Regions from separate parts of the Streptomyces sp. NPDC047982 genome, predicted to be linked through region 3. Evidence: riboswitches for the same ligand, from Rfam matches in the RefSeq annotation. Region 3 holds a riboswitch; each other region holds the start of a gene.

Region 1 (7,578 bases), on a different contig from region 3:
AGGACTTCTCGCGCGCCGAGGTCGGACGGTACGTCGACGGCGACGAGGCGCGCCGGCGCCATCTGCTGCAGTCGGTGCTCCAGGCCCAGGGGATGCCGATGGCCGACTACCTCGAGCGGTTCGGCTGCCTGCCCGCCGACGACTTCCCCGCCGAGCTGGCCCGGTTCGAGGAGCGCGGCTGGCTCGACACGGCGGCCGGGGCGTCCGGTCTGCTGCGGCTCTCCCCCGAGGGCCTGGCCCATTCCGACGCGCTGGGCCCCGAGCTCTTCTCCCCCGGTGTACGGGCCGCGATGGCCGCGTACGAGCTGAAGTGAGCACGCCCATGGACCTGACCATCCTCTATCGCGGCCCGCTCGCGTCCTGCGACTACGACTGCCCGTACTGCCCGTTCGCCAAGCGACGCGACAGCCCGGAGCAGCTGCGCGCGGACCGCGCGGCGCTGGAGCGGTTCACGGCCTGGGCCGCGGAGCGGACGAGCGACCGGCTCTCGGTCCTGTTCACGCCATGGGGCGAGGGCCTGGTCCGGTCCTGGTACCGGCGGGCGCTGGTCGGTCTCGCGCGCTCGCCGCACATCGGCCGGGTCGCGATCCAGACCAATCTCAGCGGCCGCACCGGGTGGCTGGCCGAGGCGGGTGAGGCCGGGCGGGAGAAGATCGCGCTCTGGTGCACGTACCACCCCGGTCAGACGCCGTACGAGCGGTTCCTGGGCAAGTGCCGGGAGCTGTCCGCGCTCGGCATCCGCCACAGCGTCGGTGTGGTCGGCCTCGACGAGCACCTGGACGAGGCGCGTCGGCTGCGGGCCGCGCTGCCGGACGAGGTGTACCTGTGGGTGAACGCGGCGGAGGGGCACACCTATACGGACGAGGAGGCGGACCGCTGGACGGCGATCGACCCGCTCTTCCCGTACAGCAGACACCCGCACCGGTCGGCCGGGCTGCCGTGCCGGACGGGCGAGTCGGTGATCTCCGTGGACGGCGACGGCACGGTGCGGCGCTGTCATTTCGTCCGGGCGGAGCTGGGCAACCTCTACGACGGGAGCTACCGGGAGGCGCTGCGTCCGCGTGCCTGTCCGCTGGCCGTGTGCGACTGCCACATCGGCTACGTGCACTTGGAGACGCTGCCGCTCTACGACGTGTTCGCGGGCGGGGTGCTGGAACGGATACCCGCGGGCCCGCCGTCGCTCGCCGGACGGCCGTGAGAGCGGGCCGCCCGGAATCCGCGCGGCCCTGAGCGCGGCCGGCCCCGCACCGGTGTGCCCTCGTTCGCGAGGTGGCCCTGGGCCGGGGCCACCCCGCGAGCGGTATGGGGCGTCACGGATGGGGGGACGTCCACCGGATCCCGTCGGCGAGGTCCGGACCGCCCTTCCGGCGGGTGACGCCTCGAGACGCTCCTCAGAGCGGCAGGAGGTCCGGCCGCTTCGCCTCGACGTGGTCGCCCGAGGACTCACCGCGCAGCCGTCGGCCGATCCATGGCACCAGGTGCTCGCGCGCCCAGTGGATGTCGTCGCGGCGGACTTCGAGCGTGCCGCGCTGGGCCTGCGGGGGCCACGGCTGGTCGGGGTCGGCGGGCACCTCGATCCCGAGGACCTGGGCGGCGCGCAGCGCGACCCTGGTGTGCCCCTCGGGTGACAGGTGGAGCCGGTCGTCGTCCCAGGCCCGCCGGTCCTGGACGGACCGCAGCGACCACAGGTCGAGGACGGGGCAGCCGTAGCGGTCGGCGATGGCCCGTACGTGGGCGGTGTACGTGGCGATCTTGCCGCGCAGATGGCGAAGCACGGGAACGCCCCGGGTGTCGAAGCCGGTGGTGACCATGACGATGCCGACGGACGCGGTCAGTTCGGCGACCGCGCGCTCGAAGCGTTCCGCCACGTCGTCGGGGTCGGTGCCGGGCCTGATGATGTCGTTGCCGCCCGCACAGAAGCTCACCAGGTCGGGTGCCAGCTCTTTGGCGCGCGGTACCTGTTCCTCGACGATCTGGTCGAGGAGGCGTCCGCGTACGGCGAGATTGGCGTAACGGAAGTCCGCATGCGCGGGACCTTCGGCGCTCGTCCTCTCGGCGGGGTCCGGGAGCTGGTCCGCGAGAAGCACGGCGAACCGGTCCGCCCAGCCGACGGGGGTTCCGTCCGGTCCGGGGTCGCCGACCCCTTCCGTGAAACTGTCGCCGATCGCCGCGTACGACCCGATGACGCCCTTTCGGTCGATGACGCCACGCTGGTTTTTTCTCGAATCGTCTGCCACGAACGCTCATCCTGCACTGACGAATGTGACCTACGCGACCGTAATAAAGGGTTGACGGGTGGTGAGATAGGCCACCTGGCCAGGTTCGCCGTCGGGGGAACACGCGGCACGGAGGGGCGCGTGCGCTGTCGCGCGCCCCTCCGTGCCGACCGGGCCGGGCCCGGCCGCTCCGGTCGCCGGACCGTTCGGCCCGGGTGTGTGGAGTGCGTGGCTCAGACGTGGATGCCGTGGGCCGCGAGGTAGGCGATCGGGTCGATGTCGGAGCCGTACGCCGGGCCGGTGCGGACCTCGAAGTGCAGGTGCGGTCCGGTGGAGTTCCCGGTGGAACCGGAGAGACCGATCTGCTGACCCGGGCTCACGGACTGACCCGCCGAGACGGAGATCGAGGACAGGTGCCCGTACTGCGAGTAGCGGCCGTCGGCATGCTTGATGACGACCTGGTTGCCGTAGGCGCCGCCCCAGCCGGCGGTGACGACGGTGCCGGAGGTGATGGCCTTCACGCTGGTTCCGGTGAAGACGGGGAAGTCGATTCCGGAGTGGCTGCCGCTGGACCAGTTGGATCCCGAGGCCCGGTAGGCGGTGGTGTGGTTGCCGGGAACCGGGGGCACGTAACCGGAGCCGGTGCTCCGGACCGCCTGGGCGGAGGTCTTCGCCTTCTCGGCCGCCCGGGGCTGGGCGGGGACGGACGCGGCCGGGGCGGACTTCTCGGTGACCGCCGACGGCACCGCGGGCACCTTCGACGGGAGGACGGAGCCCATGCCTCCGCCGGTGGGCGCGACGTGGCCCGACGCCTTGGCGCCGAGCGTCAGCTCGGTGCCCGGACGGATCAGGTCCGGGTCGGCACCGATGACCTCACGGTTGTCCTGGTAGAGCTTCTGCCAGCCGCCCTCGACATCGTGCTCGGCGGCGATCTTCGACAGGTAGTCGCCGGGAGCGACGGAGTACGTCGTGTCGGCGGCCGGTTCCTGGGCGACCCGCTGGGCCGGGGCGGTGTGCGCGGCGGCGGAGGCCGGCTTCGTGGCGGCGGCCTGCGGCGCGGCATGGGCGCCGGTGGCGCCGAGCAGCGGCAGGGCGATGACGGCGCCGCCGGTGCTCACGGCGGCGACACCGCGGGCGATCGCACTGGACTTGATACGACGGTGCTTACCCGAGATGGGCATGATGCGTTCTTCCTCTCCGGCGCCTGCGAGGTGAGCTGTCGGGTTCGGGCTGGAGATGCCCGGCCGCGGCGAGCGCGACTTCACCCCGAGCCGACCGGTCTTTCGCCGGCCGGCGGACCACTTGGTTCCCCCGCTCCTGCCACGCGTCGAGTGAGTGCGTTATCCGGTCGGCGGCAGGATTGGGCGGTCCGTCCGGATTGACGGTGACCGTAGGCGAGCCGCGGACCGAGAACAAGCCGTCGATTCCCGAGAGGATTCCGCGCCGAGAATTCGAGGCGGAATTCCGGTCACCCTCCGTGGATCCCAGATCTTGAATTCCCGCGCCGCGTACGGAATATCCGATCGGCCTGTCGGTACGCACGGTCACGGATATGATTCCGCTCACGAGCGCGAATCCCTCACAGAATCGATTTGGTCATACGCCAACAGATATGCTCAATACGGACATTCGATCGACGTCGCGCGTGCCGGAGCCTCAGCACCCGCGCGTCGAGGTCCCCCGCAGCCCCGTGAGCAGCCCCTGGTGCAGCAGTACCGACCCGCGGTGCACCGCCCCGCAGAGATCCGTCCAGCTCCACGCCTCGGGCGACTCGCTCCACTCGGCGAGGTCCCCGCCCACGCCCAGCGCCCCGGCCATCGCACTCACGAAGCGGAGTCCCAACGAGCCGACCCGACCGCTGAACTGGACGTTTGGGCTGTCCGTGCCGCACGCGGACTTCAGCCGGGCCGGATGGATCTGGCTGAACCCCTCCTGGATGGCGAGGCGGCCGAGCGGGTCGGTGTCGTCCCGGTTCCACACCCGGTTGGTACGGGAAGGGATACCCAGGTCGATCCGGCCGCCGCCGCCCGAGCAGGATGCGAGGCCACCGAGGGGCAAGCCGCCCGCAGTCGGTCGATCAGCGCGTACAGACCCTCGACATCCTCGGGCCAGAGATTTTGCGGATATTCCTCGCCCGGCCATCCCGCATTGGTGAACCGCGGTTGCAGTCCCATTTCGCATAGTCGATGGGCCTACCGGAGAGCAACGCGTCCAGTTGCTCCCGGAGATACTCCCGCACATCGCTCCGGGCGAGATCGAGTACCCGTTGATGGCGGAACTCCGTCCGCGTCGGCCCGGGGAAATGCTGCCCGGTCGGGGGTGCACGATAAAGATCACTGTCCGCATTGACCATTTCCGGTTCGATCCAGATACCGAACTGCATGCCGCGCGTGTGGACTTCGTCGGCCAGGGGCTTCGGGGGCCGAGCGATGGTGTCGTGACGATCGCGCAGGCCGAATTCGCCTCGGAGGCACGGAGATTGGCGCGGGCATCGACAGAGCGGAGGGCGAGATGATTGCCTGAGGAACCGATGTCGTATCGTCGCGGGAGTGGCCTTGTCGGCGACTCGCACCGACGGCCGGACACCCCCAGGAGTCACTGTGACGCAGCAGCTGCCGCAGATCCCGTCGACGGAACCCGAGCTGGCGGGCGTCCGCAACTTCCGCGACGTGGGCGGGCTGCCCACCGAGGACGGTCGGCGGGTGCGGCACGGGCGGCTCTTTCGCAGCGGGCATCTCGCGCACGCCACCGCCGAGGACGCCGCCTTCCTGACCGGTCTGGGGCTGCACACCGTCTTCGACTTCCGCAATGCCGCGGACCGCCGGCTCGACGGGCTCGACGTGGAACTGCCGGGTGTGCGAAATCTCAGCATCCCGCTCTCCGACCCGGCGGACGGTGCCGAGTTCTGGCGCATGGTCCGCGACGGCGACCTGGACCAGCTGCGCTCGCTGCTCGCCGACGGGAAGGCGGCGGACCGGATGATCGCCTCGTACCGTGCGATCATCCTGGAACGCACCGCCGAGCACAGCCGGGTGCTGCACGCCCTGGCCGAGGACAGCGTTCCGGCGCTGATGCACTGTGCGGCGGGCAAGGACCGGGCCGGTCTGTCGATCGCGGTGTCGCTGCTCGCGGTCGGTGTCGAGCGCGACGCCATCGAGGCCGACTACCTGAAGTCCAACGAGGCGCACCGCCGTTACCGGATCCGCCGCAGCGACACCTCGGCGGACGGCTTGTCGGCCGAGGTGCTGGAACTGCTCAATCCGCTCTTCGGCGCGCACCGCGACTACCTCGTCGCGGCGTTCACCACCATCGAGGAGACCTGGGGCGGCACGGAGCGTTACCTGGAGGAGGGCCTGGGGCTGTCCGCCGAGACCCGTGAGCGGCTGCGCGACCGGCTCCTCGAATCGGTCTGACGCCAGCCGCCCGTCGGTCGCGGTGGTCAGCCTTTGCCGGCCACCGCGAAGAGGATGTACAGGAAGGCCGCGAAGACGTGCCCGGCGATGAGATAGGCGAACAGCCGGATCACGACGCCGCGCGGGAATTTGCGTTCCTGCGCCTCGTACTTCTTGGCCGACCCCAGTGGGTCGAAGTTCTCTGAATCGGACATGGCGGTCCTCTCTGGTGACCGGCCGGGGGCCGGTCTCAGCGGCGGTGGATACCGTCGCCGAGACACAGCTCGGCGGCGGGGCTCTGCAACAGGGTGTGGACGAAGAGGAGCTCGGCTCCGTCACGGTCGACGGCCGTGACGCGGTGCGGGGTGAGCGAATCGTAGTGCGCGCTGTCACCGGGGGCGAGGTCGTGCACGGTGTCCCCGAGCGTGACCCGCAGATGGCCCGCGAGCACGTACAGCCACTCCTCGCCGGGATGCACCCGCACCAGGTCGCCCTGCGCGCCGTGCAGGACCCGGACCCGGAGCGCCTGCATCGCCCGGCCGGGACTGCCCGCCCGCTGGTACTGCCAGCCGCCGGCCTCGGCACCCTCGAACGCCCCGCCGCGGATGATCGCCTCCCGTTCGGGGGGCCTCTCGCCGAGCAACTCGGAAACCGTCGTACCGTAGATCCTGGCAAGACCGAGCAGCATCGGCAGCGACGGCTGTCGACGGCCCGTCTCGAGCCGGGAGAGGTGGGCGGGCGAGAGCCCGGCCCGCTGGGCGGCGGCCTCCAGGGTGAGACCACGGCCACGGCGCAGATCGCGCAGGCGAGGCGCGACCTCGGGCAGCTCGTCGGCCGCCGCTCCGTCCGGAGTGTTCATGTACCCATTGGGCCAAAATCTTTCCTCTCGGGCAAATTTCTTACCTGAGAGGCAAAAGGTGGCCATGGCCGCACCGACCCCTGTCCGGACGGGGGCCGTGGCCGGGGTCAGCGGTGGGCGACGGCCTGTTTCACCAGGGTCCTGCCGAAGTCCCACATCAGTCCGCCGCCGCTGTGTGCCTCGTCCATGACGGCGGTGAACGCCGTGACGAACCGGTCGACCTCCGGCTCCCCGATCACCAGTGGCGGAATCAGCTTGATCACTTCCATGTGGTCACCCGAGACCTGGGTGAGGATGCGGTGCTTGCGGAGCAGCGGCACCACGACCATCTGCGCGAAGAGGCCCTTGCGGGCCGTCTGCAGCATCGTCCACCGGCCGCGCAGCTTCAGTGACGAGGGCCGACCGAACTCGATGCCGATCATCAGCCCGCGCCCGCGCACCTCGCGCAGCAACTCGTACCGGTCGATCAGCGCGGCCAGCCGTTCGCGCAGCAGATCGCCGGTGCGGCGCGCGCCGGCGACGACGTCCTCGTCATCCATCACCGCGAGGACCGCGAGCCCGGCGGCCATCGCCTGGGCGTTGGAGCCGAAGCTCGCGGAGTGCACCAGGACCCGGTCCATCGAGGAGTAGACCTTCCTGAAGATCCAGTCCTTGCCGAGCGTCGCCCCGACCGGCACATAGCCCCCGGAGAGGGCCTTGGCGACGCAGACCAGATCGGGTTCGACGCCCTCCTCGTGCTGGTACGCGTAGAAGTCCCCGGTCCTGCCGAGCCCCGTCTGCACCTCGTCGGCGATGAGCAGCGCCCCGTGCCGGTGCAGCAGCTCCTGCGCGGCCCGCAGGTAGCCGGGCGGCGCCGCGTGGACGCCCTTGCCCTGGATCGGTTCGACCACCAGCGCCGCGACGTCCCCGCGCCTCAGTTCGCGCCTCAGGGCGTCGAGGTCGCCGAGCGGGACGGCGGTGTCCGGCAGCAGCGGCGCGAAGCCGTCCCGGAAGCCGCTCTCGCCGTTGACGGACAGCGAGCCGGTCGTCAGCCCGTGGAAGGCGTGCGCGCAATAGAGGACCCTGGGCCTGCCGGTGGCGTACCGGGCGAACTTCAGGGCGGTCTCCACGG
Region 2 (7,578 bases), on a different contig from region 3:
CCGGATGCTCCCCGTCCCCCGCTTCGCCGTACCGGTCGAGGGCGAAGCAGTAGCTGTCGCCCCAGTCGGGCTCGACGGCGAAGCACAGCCGAGTGCCGTCCAGCCGCCAGTCGGCGGTGATGGACTCGTACACGTCGTCGGCGAAGTCGACCGGTACGACGGTCGCGATCTGCGCGCGTCCGGCCCGGCCGTGACCGAACTCCGCCAGCCACCACCGGTACGACGGCGGGAGCGGGCCGACGCGCGCCTCGGCCCGGCGGATCATCGCCTCCGGTGCGGCGACGGCCCGCCTGCGGCCGAGTTCCGGCGCCCCGTCGATCATGTCCCGAAGTCGGGTCAGGTCGGGTCTCACGACGCGGAGTCTGCCAGGCCCCCCGTCGCACCCGTGCGACGGGGGGCGCGGCAGTGCGGGAGAGGCAGCGGACGCATGCGTCACGTGCGCTTCACCGCGTCCTGCGGGGCGACGGGGTGCCGGCCATGTACGCGGCCATCGCGTCCACGTCGCCCGGCAGCCCGTAACTCCTCACGAGCGTGCCGACGTTGCCGAAGGGCCTGCCGTCCAGCAGCCAGGTCCCGGGCGACTTCGCGAGGACGCGGACCAGCCGTCGCCGACGGCCGTCGAGGGACGCGAACCGGGTCTCCTCGGGCAGGGCTCGTCCGGGGAACGCCAGACGCAGGGCGGCCTGGGCGACGGGCAGCGCCTCGGTACCGGACACGTCCGGCAGCGAGGTCAGCGGGGGCGGTGGACGTGTCGTCCGCGTACGCGTCGTCGAACAGGCACAGCGACAGCGCGGCGCATCCCCGTACGCCGCCGTCGAAGAACGGCGTCGCCTCGTTCCGTGCGCCCCGCCAGCCGCGACCGCAGACCCTCGGCGCCCCGGTGAGGTGACGGCGGCGAGCAGGACGGGAAGCACGGCGAGCGGTGGCAGTCCCGGCAGCCGTCGCCGGTACAGGACGCCGTAGACCGCGAAGGCCGTGGTCGCAAGCGCCCACCAGCAGCGGGCCCGGCCCGTCCGTGTCCCCGCGCCCGCGTCCCCCGCGGCCGCGCCGAGTGCCGCGTATCCGGCGGCCGCCGCGCACGCCATGACCGCAGCCACCACCGCGCGCCGCGGGCCGCTCGCCGAAGAGCATCGCGCCCACCGCCACCGAGGCGCAGGGCATCAGCGCGACGACGAGGTCGGTGAGCGAGGTGCCGATGCGCGGGATGGCGGGCAGAGGGTACCGGCCGCTTGTCCGGCGACTCCGAGCGGGCCCAGCAGCCATACGGTGCCCGGCGTCGCGGCAGCGGCCATGCGCGGCAAGGGCACGCGCGGTCCCGCGGGTCGCGGATCCGCGGACCGGGTGTCAGCCTGGGTACATGGCTTGGGCGTCATGGACCACTCGTGGTGTGTTCTCGGGGCGCGGCGGCGTGCTCACGGACGAGGCCGGCGTCCTGACCGGGGACCTGACCGTTCATACGACCTGGGCCGACGACACGGCCCAGGTGACCGTGCAGTACACGGGTGCGATCGACTGGTTCACCATGTCGGGCAGCCCCGTGCCCTGCTGTTCCGAGGAGGACAGCAGACGTCTTCACGAGGCGGCGGTGCGGTCCGTCCGGGACGGTGCGGCGGCGACGCTTCCCAGGCCGCCGCGGGAACGGCCGACGGGCAGCGCCCTGGAGTGACCACGAGCGAAGTGCGCCCCGCCCGCGGGCGGGGCAGGGGAAGGCGATGGGGCCCCGGGTACGACGCGACGGGATGCGCCCCTCGGGGAGCCGTGCGGCTTCCGGAGGGGCGCATCCGCGGCTTGCGGACCGGCACGGACCCGGGCCGGTGCGTGCCGGTATGGGTCAGTAGGCGCCGAAGACGTTGTCGATGGAGCCGTACTTGTCGGCGGCGTAGTTGCACGCGGCGGTGATGTTGGCGACCGGGTCGTAGCTGTCGAACGGGGTGCCGGGCACGTGGTAGGCGCGGAACGTCGGGTCGATGACCTGGAGCAGGCCCTTGGACGGCGTTCCGGCGAGGGCGTTCGAGTCCCAGTTGTTGATGGCCCGGGGGTTGCCGGAGGACTCACGCATGACGTTGCGGTGGATGCCGTCGTAGCTGCCGGGAATGCCGTGCTTGGCCATGATGGCCAGCGATTCCCTGATCCAGCCGTCCAGGTTGTCCGCGTATGAGACCGGCGCGGCGGTGACGGTCGCGGACGGGGCACCGGAGGCGCCGGTGGTGGCCTTGGACTCGGCCTTGGCACCGACGGCCAGCTTCATTCCGGGGAGAATCAGCGCGGGGTTGTTCCCGATGATCTCCCGGTTGTCCTCGTACAGCTTCTTCCAGCCGCCTTCGAGGGAATAGCTCTGTGCGATCTTGGAAAGGGTGTCGCCCGAGAGGACGGAATGCGTGACGGTCGCCGCCTTCGGCGCGGAAGTACTTCCGGTGGTGACGGCGGTCGGCACCGCGACCTTTTCGGTGGTGGCGGCCTGAGCCGGAGCGGCCGTGGCGAATCCCGCTCCGATCAGCGGAAGCACCAGGGCGACTCCGCCCGTGGCCGCGGCGATGAGCCCACGGGTCCGGGAAGTGGACGAGCGGCGACGGTACGTGCCCGTTGCGGTCATGGTGAATTCCTCTCCGTCGCCTGCGAGGTGAGCTGTCGGGTTCAGACGGGAGATGTCTGGCCGCAAGGAATGCGACTTCACCCCGAGCCGTTCCGGATACCGGACCGGCGGCTTACCTGGGTCCCCCGCTCCTGCCGTACACGAGTGGGTCGGTTTCTCGGACGGCGGCAGGATTCGGCGTTCCGTCCGGATTGATGGTGACCGTAGGCGAGAAAAGCGGAACGGAACAAGCCCCCATTTTTGATCACAATTGATTCGCATGATCAATTCATGGAATTCGCAGTAATCCAGCTCACAACCCGAACTCGAATCCCCTTGCGCGACAAGGGTGGTCGAGCCACGGACCGGCCCTTCGGGAGGTTTTTACGTGACTCACACCACGAGGCGACAAAAGGGACGTTTCACCTGACACCCAAACGCCTCAACGATTGCCGAAAGTATCTTTACCGGCCAAAATTGCAATTCACTTCAAATCAATCCAAAAGGGACATTTCACTTCTCGCTCGGTCGCAGGCTCCGGAAGCCCCAGCGGCCTCCGGCGCGGCACGCGTGAGTGCGGCACGCGTGAGTGCGGCACGCGTGAGTGCGGCACGCGTGAGTGCTCCGGGCACGAAAAAGGTGCGGAACGTCCGGTGGACGGCCGATCTCGAGGTCCCGGGCGTCGCGGATCGCCGCGGCCAGTTCCTTGATCCCGGGATCGGCGGCGCCGCCGTCGGCCGGCGCCACCGTCGCGACGGCCTGCTGGTGGTGCGGGATCATCTGCTGCGCGACCGTCGCGTCGCCCGGGTGCCCCGGGCTTCAGCGGTCGTTCCGGGCCCGCCTCCACGCGGCCTCGCGCAGCAGCCGGAGCCCGTTGAGGCCGACGAGGACGGTGGAGCCCTCGTGCCCGGCGACGCCGAGCGGCAGCGGGAGGGTGCCGGCCAGGTCCCAGACGACCAGGCCGGTGATGAAGACGCCGGCGATCGTCAGGTTCTGCACCACCAGGCGTCGGCAGCGGCGGGAGAGGGCGACGGCGGTGGGGATGGCGGCGAGCTCGTCGCGGACGACGACCGCGTCGGCGGTCTCCAGGGCGAGGTCGGAGCCCGCCCTGCCCATGGCGATGCCCGTATGGGCCGCGGCCAGGGCGGGGGCGTCGTTGACGCCGTCCCCGACCACGAGGACCTTGCGCCCGGCCCCCTCCATCTCCCTCACCGCACCCACCTTGTCCTCGGGCAGCAGCCCTGCCCGGACGTCCCGGATCCCGACGTCGGCGCCCAGGCGTGCGGCGGCGCGCGGATTGTCGCCGGTGACCAGCACCGGTGGGGCATCGGTGAGCGCGCTGAGCCGGGTGACGGTGTCGCGGGCGTCGTCGCGCAGCCGGTCGGCGACACCGAGGACGCCGACCGGGGCGCCGTCGAGGGCGACCAGCACGACGGTGCGGCCGTCCTCCTCAAGACGTGCGACGGCTTCGGCCGCCGCAGGGCCGGTATGCCCGTCGAGCACGCGTCCGGGGCTGCCGACGGCGACGGTACGGCCGTCCACCGTGGCGGTGACGCCGGTGCCGGGCGTGGAGGCGAAGTCCCTCACCGGCGGCGGTACGAGTCCGCGGGCACGGGCCGCGTCGACGACGGCCCTCGCCAGGGGGTGCTCACTCGGGTGCTCGGCCGCCGCGGCAAGAAGCAGGAGGGCGTCCTCGGTCAGGCCGGTCCCGGCCAGCGGACATACGTCGGTGACGCGCGGGGTGCCCTCGGTCAGAGTGCCGGTCTTGTCGAAGGCCACGGCGTCGATCTGGCCGAGGCGCTCCATCACGACCGCGGACTTGATCAGCACCCCGTGCCGTCCGGCGTTGGCGATCGCGGACAGCAGCGGCGGCATGGTGGCCAGGACCACGGCGCACGGTGACGCCACGATCATGAAGGTCATGGCGCGGAGCAGGGTCGGCTGCAGCGCCGCGCCGAACGCGAGGGGCGCGGCGAACAGGGCGAGGGTGGCCGCCACCATGCCGATCGAGTAGCGCTGTTCGACCTTCTCGATGAAGAGCTGAGTGGGGGCCTTGGTCCCGGACGCCTCCTCGACCATGGCGACGATCCGGGCGATCACCGAATCGGACGGATCCCGCTCCACCACGACCCGCAGCGCCCCGGTGCCGTTCAGCGTCCCGGCGAAGACCTCGTCCCCCGGTTCCTTGGCCACCGGCAGCGGCTCGCCGGTGATGGTGGCCTGGTCCACCTCGCCGGCCCCGTCGAGGACACGGCCGTCGGCGCCCACACGCTCCCCGGGGCGGACCAGGATCACGTCCCCGACCCTCAGCCGCTCGGTCGGCACCACTTCCTCGGCGTCGCCGTCACCCAGCCGGGTCGCCGTGGCGGGCGCGAGGTCGAGCAGCCCGCGCACCGAGTCGGCGGTCCGTGCGGTGGCCAACGCCTCCAGGGCGCCGGACGTGGCGAAGATGACGATCAGCAGGGCGCCGTCCAGCACCTGCCCGATCGCCGCCGCCCCGAGCGCGGCGACCACCATGAGCAGGTCCACGTCCAGCGTCCGGTCCTTGAGCGCCTTCAGCCCCTCCCACCCGGGCTCCCAGCCGCCCGCGGCGTACGTCAGGGCGTACAGCGGCCCCCATGCCCAGGCCGGGGCACCGAGCAGATGGAGGGGCAGCGCCGTCAGGAACAGCACCAGGGCCGCGGCGGCCCAGCGGGCCTCCGGAAGGGCGAGGATCCGGGTGCGGCGCCCGCCCGGCGCTCCCTCCCGGAGCCGTCCGACGGGTGGCGCCTCGGGGGTGAGGGTGACGGACATGGACGCTGCTCCTTCGCGCGACGGGCCGGAGTGGTGCGACCCGCACCATACAGGATTACATGAACAGTCATTCATGAAAGGTCTTCGTAGGATGAGGGCATGGGCCATGGAGTTGACGCGAACACCACTGCCACGGCGCGCGAGCGCCTCGACGCCGTGGGAGCCGCCGATGTCGCGACCACCTTGCAGGCCCTCGCCACCCCGTCCCGGCTGCGCATCCTCGCCCGCCTCCAGGAGGGACCGTGCGCGGCGACGGAACTCGCCGAGGCGGTCGGCATGGAGCAGTCCGCCTGCTCCCATCAGCTGCGGCTGCTGCGCAACCTCGGCCTCGTCACCGGTGAACGCCGGGGGCGGTCGGTGATCTACGCGCTGTACGACAACCACGTGGCCGAGCTCCTCGACCAGGCCCTCTTCCACGTCGAACACCTGCGCCTCGGACTGCGCGACGCCCCGGCACCGGGAGCCGTCCGGACCGGCGGGGCGGGCTGAGGGCCGTCCTCACACCACCGCCGCAGCACCGCGTGCGGAAGCGGACCCGCGCCTCTACGTTCATGTGTGGATCAATGCCGCCAACGGTCGTCACCCGACAGGAAGCGAGATCCCCATGGAGCGGCGCATGTTGTCGGGGCTGGGAGGGGAACTCGCGGCGGAATTCGCCGGAACGCTGATCCTCATCCTCTTCGGCTGTGGTGTGGTGGCCCAGGTGGCGGCCGGCGGCGCGCTCACCGATCCGCCGGGCGGACTCGGGGACCACGACAGCATCGCCTGGGCCTGGGGGCTCGGAGTCACCTTGGGCGTGTATGTGGCGGGCCGGCTGAGCGGTGCTCATCTCAATCCCGCCGTGACGCTCTCGCTCGCGGCGTTCAAGGATTTCCCCTGGAAGAAGGTCGCACCCTATTCCCTCGCGCAACTCGCGGGGGCCTTCGTCGCCGCGCTGGTGGTGCGATGGAATTACACCGAGGCGCTGGCGAAAGCGGATCCCGGACACACCATCAAAACGCAGGGGATCTTCTCCACCCTGCCCGCCAACGGCAATACCGCACTCCCCGTCACCGAATGGGGAGCATTACGGGACCAGATCATCGGCACCGCCATTCTGGTGCTGCTGATCTTCGCGGTCACGGATCTGCTGAATACGCCACCGGGCGCCAATATGAGTCCGTTCGTCGTGGGCCTCGTCGTGGTCACCATCGGCATGGCATTCGGCACCAATGCGGGGTACGCGATCAATCCCGCCCGGGACCTCGGGCCCAGACTGGCGAGCTTTCTGACGGGTTATGGGGAGGCGTGGCGGGATCAGTACGGGAATCTCTACTTCTGGGTTCCGATCGCGGGCCCGCTCGTGGGCGGCCCGGTCGGCGCATTTCTCTACACGTACCTCGTCGGCCGTTTCATCCCTGCCGCGGAGCCGGAGGTCAGCGCTCCCGCACCACCGGAGAGATGACGGGGGATCCGGCACCGGTCGCGGACTCGGGAGAGGCAGCACTCCATGGCGGACCGCATCGGGGCACCGGGCCGGGGCAGCTCCGGCACCGCTGTGACGACGAGCGGCGTTCCGAGGGGTGCGAAGTGCGCAAGCGGGCGGTCGAACCGCACCCTCGACCGGGTCGGGCGCGCCGACACCGCCCCGCCGGACACCAACGTGCACGTCGTTACGGCGCTTGCGCCGGACCGTACGACGTACTGGACGTACAGGGCGTCCGGACCCCGTATGGGCGTGCCCGGGAGGCACGCCCATACGGGGTGTACGGATCAGGCGCCGGTACGCAGTCCGGCGAGCAGGTGGTACACCGTGTCGGTTCCCCGCCGCAGGGCCTCGACGCCGATGTGCTCGTCGGTTCCGTGCATGCGCTTGAGCATGTCCCGGTTCACCGTGAACGGGTACATGCCGTAGACGGGGATGTTCTGCTCCCGGAACGGGACGGCGCTGGTGACCGCCTCGAACTGGCAGGGGGTGGCCCGCACTCCGGGATGGGTCCGGCGCACGGCCGACTCCCAGGCGCGGAAGACGTCCGTGTCGTGCGTGGAGTCGGGCGTGGCGAGGTAGCCGCGCAGCCGGTCCAGTGCCTGCTGCTCGCTCTCGCCGCGGTTCCCGACGACGCTCAGCGTCGCGCGGTTGCCGATCAGGGAGCGCAGTTCGGCGACGATGCGGCCGGGGTCGTCGGCGCCGGGCAGGAAGGCGGCGCGGAACTCCGCGGTCGCCGTGCCCGGCA
Region 3 (7,578 bases):
CGAGGCCGGTCGACAGCCCCTTGCCCTTCAGGACCTTCTTCAGCGTGTGGTAGACCTCGGCACCCCAGCGCAGGGCCTCGGAGAAGGACTCCGCGCCGATCGGGGCGATCATGAACTCCTGGATGTCCACGTTGGAGTCGGCGTGCGACCCACCGTTGAGGATGTTCATCATCGGGACGGGCAGCAGGTGCGCGTTCGGGCCGCCGAGGTAGCGGAACAGCGGCAGGTCCGCCGCCTCGGAGGCGGCGTGCGCGACGGCCAGCGACACGCCGAGAATGGCGTTGGCGCCGAGCGAGCCCTTGTTCTCGGTGGCGTCCAGGTCGAACATCGCCTGGTCGATCAGCCGCTGCTCGGTCGCGTCGTAGCCGACGAGCTCCGGGCCGATCTGCTCGATCACGGCGAGGACGGCCTTCTCGACGCCCTTGCCCTGGTAGCGGTCGGGGTCGCCGTCGCGAAGCTCAATGGCCTCGAAGGCACCGGTGGAGGCGCCGGACGGCACGGCAGCACGGCCCGTGCTGCCGTCGTCGAGGCCGACCTCGACCTCGACCGTGGGGTTCCCCCGGGAGTCGAGGATTTCCCGGGCTACGACGACGTCGATGGACGGCACGAGGCATCTCCTTCTGGAATATGACACTGGTTCTGCAGGGTCACTGTGGCCTTGCGACAAGAGCCTAACCGGCCCCGCCCGCCCAGCCCGACGACCGCCCGCCCCCTGGGATGAAAAAGGACCCGGTAGCACACGATCCCGGACAAATGGCCAGAACATTACGGATCAGTGACTACAACAGTTGAACGACCGCCCCGGACCGACCCGGACGAGCTCGGACGCCCCCAACGACGCCGGATACGGCGAACGGCTGACGCGGCGGCGGACACGACGGCGACGGACCGCGGTCGCTCGGAACGACCACGGTCGCGCGGGCCGTGGCCACCGAGCAGAAACCCCCGGCCCGGCACGCACGGGGAACGCGCGCCGGGCCGGGGTGTCCGAGGGGGCGGAACATCCGGGGCGCCGGAGAAACCGGGGGTCCAGGGATCCGGCATGTCCGGGGTATGTGGTGACACCCCGAATGCCCTGGACGTCCCGTAGGCCCATGGGCGTCTCGGACGTGGGACGCGGGATACGGAGTACGGGGTGTCCGGGCGAGGAGAGGAGGCGCCGGAACTACTTCGTCAGGTGCAGCTGCTGACCCGGGTAGATCAGGTCGGCGTCCTTGACGATGTCCTTGTTCAGCTCGAACAGCTGCTGCCAGCCGCCCGTGACGCCACGCTCGGCGGCGATCTTGCTGAGCGTGTCGCCGGAGACCACCTTGTACTCGCCGTCACCCTTCTTGACCTTCTCGCCGGTCGGGGTGGTGACGGTCTTCTTCGCCCCGGCCTGCGGGGCGGCGGGGCGGTCGGAGCGGGAGGCGGGAGCCTCGGCGCGCTCGACCTTCTTCGGCTGGGCCTGCTGCGACTGCTGAGCGGGGGCCGCCTGGGTGCTCTGCTTCTGGGCGGCGCCGGAGCTCTTCGAGGAGGTGTCGACGCCCGGGTCGACGCCGTCGTTGCGCAGGTTGCCGGCGGCGGCACAGCCCCAGGCGCCCGGGCCCTGCATGTCGAGGAGCCGCTCGGCGGTGGCGATCTGCTGGGCCTTGGTGGCCAGGTCGGCGCGCGGCGCGTACTTCAGACCACCGGCGGCGGCCCAGCTGGACTGCGAGAACTGCAGGCCGCCGTAGTAGCCGTTGCCGGTGTTGATGGACCAGTTGCCACCGGACTCGCACTGGGCGACGGCGTCCCACGTGGCGACGGAGGCGGCGGAGGCGCTGGTCGCCCCCATCAGCGGGACGGCGACGGCGGAGCCGGCGACTCCGGCGAGCGTGGCGACGCGGACGGCCTTGGACGGGCGGCGGTGCTTGCCCTTGCCGGAAAACAGCATGGAGGTCTCCTCACCGACGCCTACGAGGTGAGCTGTCGGGTTCGGGCCGAGTGAGTTGCCCGGTCGCACGTCCTAGCACGCGACTTCACCCCAAGCCGGTCCTGACGCGTCTTCCGACGATCAGGGCCGACGCCTACCTGGGTCCCCCGCTCCTGCCTACGGCGCATGAACGCGTCTGTTCCCTCCGACCGACGGCAGGATTCGGCGTGACGGTCGACGGGGCCCGCGGTGCGAGCGGTTACGACCGTAATCACATATAAGCCCCACATTCAATGATGGACACTTCGGACAATCCCCCCTCTCCCGCATGTGAGGAACCGTGGTTTTCGCAGGTGGGGAGCGATACGGACGGGACTTCCCGACGCAACACGCCAATTGGCACAAAGAGACCCATGTCTCACTCGCTTGCAAGTGGACACGGGTCTCGGGAGCGCCCCGTCCCTGAGGCGCCGTCAGCCGGTCAACGACCCCGGCCTCAGTCGGATTCCACGCCGACCTCAAGGCTCTGGCCAGGGAGGATGAGATCCGGATCGGAGCCGACGACCTCTTTGTTGGCCTCATAGAGCGCGGGCCAGCCGCCGGGAACGTTCTGCGCGTCAGCGATCGCCCAGAGATTGTCACCGGGGCGGACGGTGTACGCGCTACCGGCGGCCGGGGAGGCCGCGTCGCGCCCGCCGCCTTCGCCGCGCGAGGCGTGACGGCCCGACTCGCGGTCGGCCCCTCGCCCTTCCTCGGCGGCCGGCACACCGCGATGCTTGCCGCCCGCACCGCCGGACGCGCCTGAATCCCCGGAGGTTCCCGGGACCTCCGGGGTCGCTGGTGTCCCGGATGCCTCTGACGGGGCGACAGAAGTGTCGGAGTCGCCTATTTCCACTGATTCGGACGAATGACGCGTATCGGAGGGCGAGGCGGCCGACCCGGTCGGCGAGGGCGTGGCACGGCCCCCGCCCTCGGCGCTCGGCTCACCCGTGCCGCCCGAAGGCGTGGCGTCACCGCCGGACGGGGACTTTGACGCCCCATCAGTCGACTTCGCTCCGCTCTCCACCCCGGCGCCGCCCGGCGCCTGTGCACCCCGCTCCGGCCCGGCGCTGCTCGCGGACTGCTCGGAGGACGTCGACCCCGGGTCGACCCCGGGCAGTCCCCCGCCCGTCGTGAGGCCGGAGATGGGCGCACAGCTCGGCCACGCCTGCGGTCCCCGGTCGCTCAGGATCTTCTGGGCCACCGCGATCTGCTGGGCGCGGCTGGCGAGGTCGGCGCGCGGGGCGTACGCCTCACCGCCGTACGCCTTCCAGATCTCCGGGGTGAGCTGGAGGCCGCCGTAGGAGCCGTTCCCGAAGTCGGCGCTCCAGGATCCCCCGCTCTCGCACTCGGCCACCCGGTCCCATGTCGCGGAGTCGGCCGCCTGCGCGGCGCCCGCACCGAGCAGCGGGATGGCGATGGCGGATCCCGTCACGCCCGCCGCGACGATGATGGCGGGTGCCTGACGAGGGCGACGGTGTCTGCCGTTCGCGGAGCCCATGAGGTTGCCTTCCGTGTGACGGACGAGTGCATACGAGCGACCGGTGGGTCGAACGGTGAACCTAACCGGACTCGAACGCGTGTCACAAGTCGGTGCAGCGCGGATCACGCACACATCACAGTTCTGACGGGGCGTCAAAAACGGCGCTGGACGGGCCGGGGTCCGAACTCCACGGGGAGCGTGCGCAGTCCGCGCATGATGAGCCCGCCGCGCCACCGCAATTCGGTGGGTTCCACCGCGAGCCGCAGGTCGGGCAGGCGTCTGAGCAGTGTGGCGAGCGCGGTCTGTCCCTCCAGCCGGGCGAGCGGTGCGCCGAGGCAGTAGTGGATGCCGTGCCCGTATCCGAGGTGCTGATTGTCGCGTCGGGCGAGGTCGAGCGTGTCGGGGCCCTCGAAGCGCGCCGGGTCGCGGTCGGCGGCGGCGAGCACGACCAGTACGGGGTCGCCGACCGCGATGTTCCGGCCGCCGAGTGTCAGCGGCTCGGTGGCGAACCGCCAGGTCGCCAGTTCCACCGGGCCGTCGTAACGCAGCAGTTCCTCGATCCCGGTCTCCAGCAGCTCCCCCTCCCCGGCGTCGAGGGAGCGTTGCAGCCGGTCTCGCTGGGCGGGGTTGCGCAGCAGCGCGTACATCCCGTTGCCGATGAGGTTGACGGTCGTCTCGAAACCGGCGAAGAGCAGGATGAAGGCCATGGCGGCGGCCTCGTTCTCGGTGAGGTGCTCGCCGTGGTCACTGGCCCGGATCAGCCCGGAGATCAGGTCGTCCCCGGGGTTCTCCCGTTTGCGGTGGATGAGTTCGGCGAGATAGCCCCGCATCTTCTTCACCGACCGGGCGACCCCGCCGCGCGGGCCGCCGCCGTGCCGGATCATCATGCCCGCCCAGTCCCGGAAGTCGTCCTGGTCCTCGCGCGGGACGCCGAGCAGGTCGCAGATCGCGTAGATGGGGAGCGGGAAAGCGAAGTCGTGGATGAGGTCCGCACTGCCATTCCCGGCGAAGTCGTCGATGAGCCGGTCCGTGAGCTCCTGCACGCGCGGTGCGAACGCGGCCACCCGGCGCGGGGTGAACGCCTTCGAGACCAGGCGGCGCAGCCGGGTGTGGTCGGGCGGGTCGATGTTCAGCAGGTGCGTCATCAGCTCCGCCTTGCGCTCGCCCGGGATGCCGGTCTTCCCCTTGGCGTGCGCGGGCTCGGCGTGGTGCGCCGGGTTCTTGGAGAGCCGCGCGTCGGCGAGCGCCTGCCGGGCGTCCGCGTACCGGGTCACCAGCCACGCCTCGACGCCGCTGGGCAGCGAGGTGCGGTGCACGGGGCTGTGCTCGCGCAGCCAGGCGTAGGCGGGGTACGGGTCGGTGGCGAACTCCCATGTGAAGAGTTCGGGGGCGTCCGCGGGGCAGGTGGCGGGGGCCTCCGCGGGCCGGTCGGCAGGTCGGTCGTCGGGGCTGTGGTTCACCCTTTGACGTTATCCGCCGCCCCTCGGAGCCGACCCCGCCGCCCTGGAGGGAGGTACGTCGGCCGCGGTCCCGGAGGCGTGCCGGCGCCGTACGGGGGTGCTGTGCCAGGAGGATGGGGACCGGGGTGCGCGCCGACCGCAGCCCCGTGCCCTGCGCCGCCCGTATATGAATATGCGCCTCCGTTACGGATATGAGGGAGGCCGTCCGTTTCTCCCGGGTGCAGGTCAGCCGTTGCCCTCGGCCGCCCGGATGGCGTCCCGGTAGGCGCGGCCCGCGGCCCTCAGTGCCGCCTCGGGGTCCACGCCGTCCTTTTCGGCGCGTACGGCGAGGGCGAGGAGTTCGTAGCCGATGCCCTGGCCCGTGGGCAGCGGCACGTCGAGCCCGGCGGTACGGACCCGGGAGGCCAGCTTCGCCACCAGCGCCAGTCCGGGCTGGCCGAGCGGCACCCCGTCGGTGACGGAATCGCGCCGCTTCTCGACGGCCTTGGTCCGCAGCCAGTGCGCGTGCACGTCCTCGGGGGTCTCGGCGGTCTCGTCGCCGAAGACGTGCGGGTGGCGGTGGATGAGCTTCTCGACGATGGTCGCCGCCACGTCGTCGACGGAGAAGGGATCCTCCCCTTCCCCGGGGCCGCCCTCCTCGGCGATCCTCGCGTGGAAGACGACCTGGAGGAGTACGTCCCCCAGTTCCTCGCGCAGTTCGTCGCGGTCGCCGTCCTCGATCGCCTCGACGAGTTCGTACGCCTCCTCGATGGCGTACTTGGCGAGGCCCTTGTGGGTCTTCTGCGACGTCCACGGGCATTCGTTCCGGATCCGGTCCATGATCTGGACCAGATCGAGGAGCCGCGCGCCCGGCAGATCGTAGGAGCCGGGCAGCAGCTCCAGGTCCGGCATGCTCACCCGTCCCGAACCGGCGAGCCGTGCCAGCCCGTCGGTCAACGGCTGGTTCCCCTCGCCGCCGGTGAGGACGACGACGGTCCTGCCGCCCGCGCAGGCGTCGACGAGTTCGTGCGCGGTGGGCACGGAGTGCTCGACGTTGACGCCCGCCTCACGCAGATACGGAAGCTGCGGGTTGTCCGGCTCGACGCAGAGCACCCGGTCGGCGGCGCGCAGCGCCTGCCAGGCGGGCCAGGACAGGAGTCCGGGCGCCACGCGGTGGCTGGCGGTGAGCAGGACGATACGGCCGGGGGTTTCGGCACGGCCGGGGGCTTCAGCGTTCACTGTTCGAATCTACCTCCGGTCGAATCCGCCTCCGGCCGATCCGGCCGCCGCCGTGCACGCCGTTCGCCGTGCGTGTTGTTCGCGCCGTTCGCGCACCGGGGCGCCGCGCACGCGCGGCTTCCGCGCCGCCCGAGACCGTCCGGCGCACTCCTACGCGCCGGGCTCCGGGACCGCTCCGGCCGGCTTGGTGACCTGGCTGATCCAGGGGGCCTTGTAGTCGGCGAGCTGGGTCTGCTGGTCGTTCCAGGTGCCGTAGCGCGGATTCACGTCGACCTTCAGCGCCTTCGACGCCTTGCTGAGGGCGTCACCGACGACCTTCTGTCCCTCGGGCTGTCGCAGGTCGGCGCCGAGCGCCTGGGCCAGCTTCGAGAGCTGGACCTGCTCGCGCAGGACGGCGTCGATCTGCTCGGGCGCGACCCAGCTCTGCTGGAGCATCGCCGCCCGCAGCCGCTCCTCTCCCCCGGACTGGGCGACCGCCGCCTTCCTCATCTCCTGGACCTCGTTGCGTTCGACGGTCACGCCCGCGTCCCGGGCGGCCCGGTCGAGGACCCGGTCGAAGATCAGGCCGTGCAGCTTGGCCCGGCCGAGCTGCCCGGACTTGTCGATGAGCTGGTCGGCGTTCCGGGATTCGCGCTGGGCCTCGCGCACGGCCGCCACCTGGCCCTGCACGGTGGACACCTCGATCCGGTCACCGCCGACGAGGGCCGCTGCGCCCGGATGGACCTGACCGCCGCAGGCGGTCAGGAGCGGGGCGCCGACCAGCAGGGCGGCGGAGGCGGAGACGGTGAGCGCGGTGCGACGGCGGCGGTGCAAAGGAACCTCCCGGGGAGACTTTGTGCATCAGTGCACAAGACCTTGCGCTGATCGATGGTAGGCAGTGGAGGTGGCTGGGGCCACTGGTTCGACCAACGATTCAGGCGGAGTTGGAGATGTGGGGGGCGTGTGCGGCCCCAAGGAGCGCGAGTTGCGCGGGTCGCACGGGTCGCAGGCGCTCTACGAGGCACCTGTCCGCCGAGCCCGATCGCGCTGCTCGTCGGCGTCTTCCCGTGCGACCGGGCGGATCTGGCGGTCCACGTCGTCACGCTGTTGAGAACGGCGTCGGCCGCCGCGGCCATGTCCCTGTCGCCGCCGGCCCTGCGCGGTTTGGCCGGTGGTGGGCGGCGGGGCCGGCGCGCAGACCTCGGTGGCGCTCCGCGGAAAGCGAGGCAAAGGTTTGAGGCCGACGGGGCAGGCGGGGTCGTCAGCCGCCCCGGCGGCAGCACACGATCTCACGCCACCAGGGGTCGTGGGGGCGGTCCGTGACATTCCATTGCGGAAGTTTGGCCTGGTCATTACCTGCGGGACAGCCGGTGTCCGCTCTGCCGTGCCGCTCACGACGCCCCGGCGGAGCTTCTGGCGTACGGAGGGGCATGTCCTCAGCCGCCCTGTAACTCCGCCTGGCGGTCGAGTCGTCGGCGCAGTTCCACCGGCAGCGGGTGGTGCGG
Region 4 (7,578 bases), on a different contig from region 3:
GGGGCAGTCGCGGGCGCAGCCCCTCGGTCAGGCAGGCGTCGTACGTGAGCAGCCCGAGCGACTCGGAGTTGCCGAGGATCGCGACCCGGGGGCCCGCCGGGAGCGGCTGGTCCGCGAGGAGGAGGGCCACGTCGACCATCTCCGTCACCGTGTCGACGCGGATCACGCCCGCCTGCCGCATGAGGGCGGAGACCGTCGCGTCCGGGATCCGGCTGACGGGCACGGCGTGGCCGGGCGGGGTGGAGCCGCTGTGCCGGGCCCCCTTCACCACGACCACGGGCTTCGCGGCCGCGGTGCGCCGGGCGAGCCGCATGAACTTGCGCGGGTTGCCGAACGATTCGAGGTACAGCAGGGCGACGTCGGTGTCCGGGTCCTCGTACCAGTACTGCAGGAAGTCGTTGCCCGAGATGTCGGCCCGGTTGCCCGCGGAGATGAAGGTGGAGAGCCCGGCGCCCTGCCGGTAGAGCCGGGAGAGCAGGGCGATGCCGATCGCCCCCGACTGGGTGAACAGCCCGATGCGTCCGCGCTGGGGAGGCTCGGGTGCGAGAGAGGCGTTCAGCCGGACGGCCTCGGCGTTGTTGATGACGCCGAAGGCGTTCGGGCCGATGATCCGCATCCCGTACGAGCGCGCCTGACGGACCAGTTCGCGCTGCCGGTCCCTGCCCTCGGCGCCCCACTCGGCGTATCCGGCGGAGAGGACGACGAGGCCCTGGACGCCGTGCTCGCCGCAGTCGGCCACCGCCTCCGGTACGCGTTCGGCGGGGACGGCGACGACCGCGAGGTCCACCGGTTCGCCGATTTCGCCGACCGAGCGGCGGGCGGGGACGCCGTCGATGGCGCCCTGGTCGGCGGCGAAGGAACGATTCACGGCATACGTACGGCCGGTGAAACCGGCTGCGAGGACGTTGCGCAGGACCGTGCGGCCGACACCACCGGGCGCCCGGCCGACGCCGATGACGGCCACGGATCCGGGGGCGAGCAGCCGTTGCACGGAGCGCGCCTCGGCCCGCTGTTCACGGCCGCGCTGGACGGCGAGGGACTCGGCCGTCGGTTCGAGGTTCAGGGTGAGGTGGACGGAGCCTTCCTCGAAACTCCGCTGCTGGGTGTAGCCGGCGTCCCGGAACACCTTGATCATTTTCGTGTTGGCGGGGAGCACCTCGGCGGCGAAGCGGCGGATGCCGCGCTCGCGGGCCACGGCGGCGATGTGCTCCAGCAGCGCCGACGCCACGCCCCGGCCCTGGTGCGCGTCCTGGACCAGGAAGGCGACCTCGGCCTCGTCCGCGGGCGCGGAGGCGGGCCTGCCCTGTCCGTCGATCCGGTCGTAGCGGACGGTCGCGATGAACTCGCCGCCGACCGTGACCGCGAGCCCCACCCGGTCGACGTAATCGTGGTGGGTGAAGTGGTACACATCCTTGGCGGACAGCCGGGGGTACGGGGCGAAGAAGCGGTAGTACTTCGACTCGTCGGAGACCTGCTCGTAGAAACTGACCAGGCGTTCGGCGTCGTCCGTGGTGATGGGCCTGATCCGCGCAGTGCCTCCGTCCCGGAGGACCACGTCCGCTTCCCAGTGGTCGGGATAGGCGTGATGCGGACTCTGCTCCGGCGAGGACTGCATGGGCACAGACTACGGCTCGCCCACCACTCGCGTAGCTCCCGGGGCCGGGGCAGTCTGAGGGGGGCCGAACGGCGTTGCGGCACCGCTCGTGGGTGTGGCGCGGGTCGGCCGGAGCACCGCGCACCGCATGAGAGAATGGTCTAGACAACTAGTGATTCATGAAGGGCAGAACCATGGCTGAGCGCCGCGTCAACGTCGGCTGGGCCGAGGGCCTGCACGCCCGCCCCGCTTCCATATTCGTCCGTGCCGCCACGGCTTCCGGCATCCCCGTGACGGTCTCCAAGGCCGACGGCACCCCGGTGAACGCCGCATCCATGCTCGCGGTGCTCGGTCTCGGCGCGGAGGGCGGCGAGGAGATCGTGCTCGCGTCCGAGGCGGACGACGCCGAGGCCGCCCTCGACCGCCTGGCGAAGCTGGTGGCGGAGGGTCTCGACGAACTCCCGGAGACCGTCTGAGCCCCGTCCCGGGTTCCGGGCCCGCGGGACCGAGTCCCGCCACAGAGCCGCGATGCCGCCCACCGGCACCGCGGCTCTTTGCATTCTCCGGCCCGGGCACCTCTGCCGGGCCCGGCCCTTTTCCGGCCCTTCCCCTCTCGCCCCCTTCTCCGGTCGGTCTTTCTGCGGACCGGACCCGTTCTCCGTCCCGAGCCGGAGCCGGGTCGGCGTCACGATCGGCGCGAGGCTGCCGGACGCCTGCGCCGACGGGTCGTGGAACCGGCCGTCCGGCGGGCGAAGATCCTCCCCGCCGTGCTGCCGGGGCCGTAGGTGCGGTTCGGGGGCCGGCCGTCGGTCAGACGGAGACGCCGTGGGCGCGCAGATACGCGACGGGGTTCATGTCGGATCCGTAGAAGGGAGTGGTCCGGGCCTCGAAGTGGAGGTGCGGCCCGGTGGAGTTGCCGGTCGAGCCGGAGAGACCGATCTGCTGGCCCGCGCCGACACTCTGGCCGACACGGACACCGATCGACGAGAGGTGCCCGTACTGCGTGTACGTGCCGTCCGTCATGCGCAGCACGACGTTGTTGCCGTACGCGCCGCCCCAGCCCGCCTCGACGACCGTACCGGCACCGACGGCGACGACGGAGCTGCCGGACGCCGCGTGGAAGTCGATGCCCGAGTGGCTGCCGGAGGACCAGAGCGAACCGCTGGACTTGTAGCCGGTGGTGACGTAGGAACCGGCGACCGGGAGCTGGAAGAGACCCAGGCGGGTGCGCTCGGCGGCGCGGGCGGCACGCGCCTTCTCGGCCCGCGCCTCGGCGGCGCGCTTCGCCTCGGCCTCGGCGCGCTTCTCGGCCGCGGCCTTCCGCTGAGCCGCCGCCTTCGCCTCGGCCACGAGGTCGGCCCGGTGCTGCTGCGCGTCGGCCTGGGCTTCGACCCGGTCGGCGATGGCGTCCTGGATCGCGATGACCTGGTGCAGGCCGGTCTCACCGACCGCGGGTGTCTTGGTGTCCGCGGCGAGGGCCGGGGAGGCGGCGCCTGCGACGACGCCGGTGGTGGCCAGCGCCGCGACGCCGGCGATCATCGCGCTGCGGCGCGTCGGTCGGCCGGGGGCACGGTGCTTCCCGGTGGCACGGGTGAACGCCATGAAGTGGCTGATCCTTTCCTTCCCTCTCGCCTACCGGGTTAGCTGACGGGTTCGGAGCAGGAAGGTCTCCTACGGGCGCCCCGGCCTCACCGAGGCTCGGGCTTCCGATTCACCCCAGGGACTGCTTCGGGTCCCCGGCTCCCCAGGGCTCACGCCCGACGGGACTCGGCGATGGCTGTCCGGTGCGTCGCGGTCGCGACATACGAGTGGCGGACAGCCCGGTCGACGCTAAGCGCGAGCACATTCCTTCACCAAACGGACAAGCCGTTTTGTAGCGCATGCCACAGGACGTACGGGCAACCTCGCCGCCGGGACGGACACGAAGGGAAGACCCCGGCGAGACATCGCTCACAGGGGTCTTCCTCGCCCGCGCGCCCGGCCGCCGGGGCCGACGGCCCCGGTCAGGCCGTTCCCGTTCGGCGTCGGCCCGTTCCGTGCGGCCCCGGCAGGATCCGCTGGCTGTCCTTTGGGGACCTGCCCCGGTACGGGAGCGGGGCGCCGGACGCCCGGCGTCGGCCGACAGGCCCGGGGCGCCGAAGCCCGGACGCCGGGGCCGGGACGTCCGGGCCCGGGCGTCGGGGCCCGACCGGCCGACGGGCCCGGGGCGTCGGGGCCCGGAACACCGGTCGGAGTCCGGGAACCCGAGGTCGGGACGGGAAACGCAGGTGGCCGTCGGCCGGTGCGTCGTCACCTTCACGGCTGGTGAGCGGCCTCGTGCGCCGTTGCGGGTGCCCGCGCACGCCCTCACCCGGCCCCGGCCCGGGCGGTCGGGCCGGGGCCGGGACGGCGTACCGCTCAGCCGGCGACCACCGACACCTCGCCGATGCCCAGGGCCCGGACCGGCTCCTCGATCCGGGACGCGTCGCCGACGAGGATCGTCACCAGCCGGTCGCCCGGGAAGGCGCTGACCACGGCCGCGGTCGCCTCGACCGTGCCGGTCGAGGCGAGCCGGGTGTACAGGTGGGCCTGGAAGTCGTCCGGGAGGTGCTGCTCGACCTGGTCGGCGAGCGTGCCCGCGACGGAGGCCGCCGTCTCGAACTTCAGCGGCGCGACACCCACGAGGTTCTGCACCGCGGTCTCGCGCTCCTCGTCGGTGAGCCCCTCGGCCGCCAGCGTCCGCAGGACCGTCCACAGGTCCTCCAGCGCCGGTCCGGTCGACTCGGTGTCCACCGATCCGCTGATCGCGAGCATGGCGGCACCGGTCGCGCCCGTGGCCGAGTCCGGGGCCGACGACCGCAGCACCTGGGCGAAGGCGCGGACACCGTAGGTGTAGCCCTTCTCCTCGCGCAGCACCCGGTCCAGCCGGGAGGTGAGCGTGCCGCCCAGGCAGTACGTGCCGAGCACCTGGGCAGGCCACACGCTGTCGTGCCGGTCCGGTCCGATCCGGCCGATCAGCAGCTGCGTCTGCACCGCGCCCGGGCGGTCCACGATGACCACGCGGCCGGTGTCGTCGGCGGTGATCGGCGGAGCGGGGCGCGGCTCGACGGTGTCTCCCGACCAGTCGCCGAGCGTGTCGGCGAGCAGGGCCTCCAGGTCGATCCCGGTGAGGTCGCCGACGACCACGGCAGTCGCCGCGGACGGGCGGACATGGGCCTCGAAGAAGGCGCGCACCGCCTGCGCGTCGATCCGCTCCACCGTCTCCTCGGTGCCCTGACGCGGCCGGGACATCCGCGACGTGGCCGGAAAGAGCTCCTTGGAGAGCTGCTTGGCGGCGCGGCGCGCCGGGTTGGCCTGCTCGTGCGGGATCTCGTCGAGCCGGTTGCGCACCAGCCGTTCGATCTCGCTGTCGGCGAAGGCGGGAGCCCGCAGTGCCTCGGCGACCAGTCCGAGCGCCTTGGTCAGCCGGGAGGCCGGGACCTCCAGGGAGACCCGCACGCCGGGGTGGTCGGCGTGCGCGTCGAGCGTGGCGCCACAGCGCTCCAGCTCGGCGGCGAACTCCTCGGCGGTGTGCTTGTCGGTGCCCTCGGACAGGGCCCGCGCCATGATCGTGGCCACGCCGTCCAGGCCCTCCGGCTCGGCGTCCAGCGGGGCGTCGAGGATGATCTCGACCGCCACCACCTGCTGGCCGGGGCGGTGGCAGCGCAACACCGTGAGGCCGTTGGGCAGCGAACCGCGCTCCGGGGCGGGGAAGGCCCACGGGCGGGCGACGCCGGGGGCCGGCTGGGGGTGGAACTGCATCGAAACTCCAGTCGCGGCGGCGTCGGTCACTGGTCCGCTCCTTCGTGCGCGTCGGTGTCGTCGGCGTTCTTCCCGTCCGTCTCCGCGGCGTCCGCGGAATCGGCCGGTTCGACCGGTTCGTAGACCAGTACCGCCCTGTTGTCGGGACGCAACCGGGCCTGGGCGACCGCCTGGACCTCCTCCGCCGTCACGTCGAGAACCCGATGCACGGCGGTCAGGGCGAGCTGGGGGTCGCCGAACAGCACGGCGAACCGGCAGAGTTCGTCGGCGCGGCCCGCGACCGTACCGAGCCGGTCCAGCCACTCGCGCTCCAACTGTGCCTGCGCGCGCTCCATTTCCTCTGGAGTCGGGCCCTCGGCGGCGAACCGGGCCAGCTCCTCGTCGACCGCCGCCTCGATCCGCGGCACCTCGACCCCGCCGGAGGTCTTGACGTCCAGCCAGCCGAGCGACGGGGCGCCCGCCAGCCGCAACAGCCCGAATCCGGCCGCCACGGCCGTACGGTCGCGGCGGACCAGGCGGTTGTGCAGCCGCGACGACTCCCCGCCGCCCAGCACGGTCAGCGCGAGGTCCGCCGCGTCGCACTCGCGGGTGCCGTCGTGCGGGAGCCGGTAGGCGGCCATCAGTGCCCGCGCCGGGACCTCCTCGCGCACCTCTTCGCGCAGCTGCTCGCCCATGACGTCGGGCAGCGTGCCGTCGCGCGGGGGCCGCTTTCCGTCGTGGGAGGGGATGGAGCCGAAGTACTTCTCGATCCAGGCGAGCGTCTGCTCGGGGTCGATGTCGCCGACGACCGACAGCACCGCGTTGTTCGGCGCGTAGTACGTACGGAAGAACGTGCGCGCGTCCTCCAGCGTCGCGGCGTCCAGGTCCGCCATCGAGCCGATCGGGGTGTGGTGGTACGGGTGCCCCTCGGGGTAGGCGTGCGCCGTCAGCCGCTCGAACGCCGTGCCGTAGGGGACGTTGTCGTAGCGCTGGCGGCGCTCGTTCTTGACGACGTCGCGCTGGTTCTCCATCGACTCCTCGTCGAGCGCGGCGAGGAGCGAACCCATGCGGTCCGCCTCCAGCCAGAGGGCCAGCTCCAGCTGGTGCGCGGGCATCGTTTCGAAGTAGTTGGTGCGCTCGAAGCTGGTGGTCCCGTTGAGCGAACCGCCGGCGCCCTGCACCAGCTCGAAGTGTCCGTTCCCCTTCACCTGGCCGGAGCCCTGGAACATCAGGTGCTCGAAGAGGTGAGCCAGACCGGTGCGTCCCTCGACCTCGTGGCGCGATCCGACGTCGTACCAGAGGCAGACCGCGGCGACCGGGGTCAGATGGTCCTCGGAGAGCACCACGCGCAGGCCGTTGGCCAGGCGGTGCTCGGTCGCTGTCAAGCCGCCGGAACCGGCCTGGGCTGTGGCCGTGTGACCCATGGGCATGTACGTCCCTTCGATCGCGATACTGGATTTCCTGCGAGACCTGCCACTGTAAGCAAGCGCACCGACACCTGGCGAAGTTCCCGTACCGCGGAAGTTCGTGTGAAAGAGGGGCGCACCACCCGGCGCACGCGCCCCCGCCGCCGCTTCGGGGCCCTTCCTGGCGGCCGCGGGGAGGCCGGTTGGGATGGGGCGAGGTCGGCGTTGTCCGTGCGGAGGTCCACAATGGTCCGCGTCAGAACCTGAGGTTGCCCGAACAAAATCCGTGAAGGAGTCGCAGCAGCGATGGCCCGCCGCAGCACGAAGACCCCGCCGCCGGACGACTTCGAGGAGAACATCCTCGACATCGACGTCGTCGACGAAATGCAGGGCTCCTTCCTCGAGTACGCGTACTCGGTGATCTACTCACGGGCCCTGCCCGACGCCCGTGACGGTCTGAAGCCGGTGCACCGCCGCATCGTGTACCAGATGAACGAGATGGGCCTGCGCCCCGACCGCGGCTTCGTGAAGTGCGCGCGGGTCGTCGGCGAGGTCATGGGCAAGCTGCACCCGCACGGCGACGCGTCGATCTACGACGCGCTGGTCCGGCTGGCGCAGCCGTTCTCCATGCGTCTGCCCCTGGTCGACGGCCACGGCAACTTCGGTTCGCTCGGCAACGACGACCCGCCGGCCGCCATGCGGTACACCGAGTGCCGGATGGCCGACGCCACGTCGTTGATGACGGAGTCGATCGACGAGGACACCGTCGCCTTCCAGGCGAACTACGACGGCCAGGAGCAGGAGCCCTCCGTTCTCCCG

What was found. Region 3 has a riboswitch for cyclic di-AMP ahead of ACGF2V_RS17050 (transglycosylase family protein). Riboswitches for the same ligand answer to the same signal wherever they lie in the genome.
Positions count from the first base shown of each region.
Region 1: it holds a riboswitch for cyclic di-AMP, as region 3 does, so the genes downstream of both, ACGF2V_RS11055 (LysM peptidoglycan-binding domain-containing M23 family metallopeptidase) here and ACGF2V_RS17050 (transglycosylase family protein) in region 3, are expected to answer to the same signal.
Region 2: it holds a riboswitch for cyclic di-AMP, as region 3 does, so the genes downstream of both, ACGF2V_RS08055 (LysM peptidoglycan-binding domain-containing protein) here and ACGF2V_RS17050 (transglycosylase family protein) in region 3, are expected to answer to the same signal.
Region 4: it holds a riboswitch for cyclic di-AMP, as region 3 does, so the genes downstream of both, ACGF2V_RS04285 (M23 family metallopeptidase) here and ACGF2V_RS17050 (transglycosylase family protein) in region 3, are expected to answer to the same signal.

Region 1 covers NZ_JBIDBS010000007.1:71,707-79,284, forward strand. The annotation lists gene ACGF2V_RS11040 (STM4012 family radical SAM protein) at 1-314, shown strand, start outside; gene ACGF2V_RS11045 (STM4011 family radical SAM protein) at 323-1,198, shown strand; gene ACGF2V_RS11050 (SGNH/GDSL hydrolase family protein) at 1,392-2,237, opposite strand; gene ACGF2V_RS11055 (LysM peptidoglycan-binding domain-containing M23 family metallopeptidase) at 2,450-3,397, opposite strand; cyclic di-AMP (ydaO/yuaA leader) riboswitch at 3,405-3,560, opposite strand; partial or broken gene ACGF2V_RS11060 (alpha-galactosidase) at 3,796-4,632, opposite strand; gene ACGF2V_RS11065 (tyrosine-protein phosphatase) at 4,817-5,629, shown strand; gene ACGF2V_RS11070 (DUF6126 family protein) at 5,656-5,823, opposite strand; gene ACGF2V_RS11075 (XRE family transcriptional regulator) at 5,859-6,467, opposite strand; gene ACGF2V_RS11080 (aspartate aminotransferase family protein) at 6,575-7,578, opposite strand, start outside.
Region 2 covers NZ_JBIDBS010000005.1:152,305-159,882, forward strand. The annotation lists gene ACGF2V_RS08040 (SMI1/KNR4 family protein) at 1-352, opposite strand, end outside; gene ACGF2V_RS08045 (hypothetical protein) at 444-1,085, opposite strand; gene ACGF2V_RS08050 (hypothetical protein) at 1,358-1,666, shown strand; gene ACGF2V_RS08055 (LysM peptidoglycan-binding domain-containing protein) at 1,832-2,593, opposite strand; cyclic di-AMP (ydaO/yuaA leader) riboswitch at 2,598-2,783, opposite strand; partial or broken gene ACGF2V_RS08060 (DUF305 domain-containing protein) at 3,086-3,361, opposite strand; gene ACGF2V_RS08065 (heavy metal translocating P-type ATPase) at 3,392-5,365, opposite strand; gene ACGF2V_RS08070 (metalloregulator ArsR/SmtB family transcription factor) at 5,465-5,854, shown strand; gene ACGF2V_RS08075 (MIP/aquaporin family protein) at 5,970-6,809, shown strand; gene ACGF2V_RS08080 (M20/M25/M40 family metallo-hydrolase) at 7,118-7,578, opposite strand, start outside.
Region 3 covers NZ_JBIDBS010000012.1:121,548-129,125, reverse strand. The annotation lists gene eno (phosphopyruvate hydratase) at 1-607, opposite strand, end outside; gene ACGF2V_RS17050 (transglycosylase family protein) at 1,166-1,915, opposite strand; cyclic di-AMP (ydaO/yuaA leader) riboswitch at 1,918-2,132, opposite strand; gene ACGF2V_RS17045 (transglycosylase family protein) at 2,391-3,434, opposite strand; gene ACGF2V_RS17040 (cytochrome P450) at 3,569-4,876, opposite strand; gene ACGF2V_RS17035 (nucleoside triphosphate pyrophosphohydrolase) at 5,102-6,094, opposite strand; gene ACGF2V_RS17030 (SurA N-terminal domain-containing protein) at 6,245-6,907, opposite strand; gene ACGF2V_RS17025 (protein kinase) at 7,510-7,578, opposite strand, start outside.
Region 4 covers NZ_JBIDBS010000003.1:102,777-110,354, reverse strand. The annotation lists gene ACGF2V_RS04295 (GNAT family N-acetyltransferase) at 1-1,615, opposite strand, end outside; gene ACGF2V_RS04290 (HPr family phosphocarrier protein) at 1,789-2,070, shown strand; gene ACGF2V_RS04285 (M23 family metallopeptidase) at 2,405-3,196, opposite strand; cyclic di-AMP (ydaO/yuaA leader) riboswitch at 3,209-3,377, opposite strand; gene ACGF2V_RS04280 (pitrilysin family protein) at 3,992-5,374, opposite strand; gene ACGF2V_RS04275 (pitrilysin family protein) at 5,401-6,783, opposite strand; gene ACGF2V_RS04270 (DNA topoisomerase IV subunit A) at 7,066-7,578, shown strand, end outside.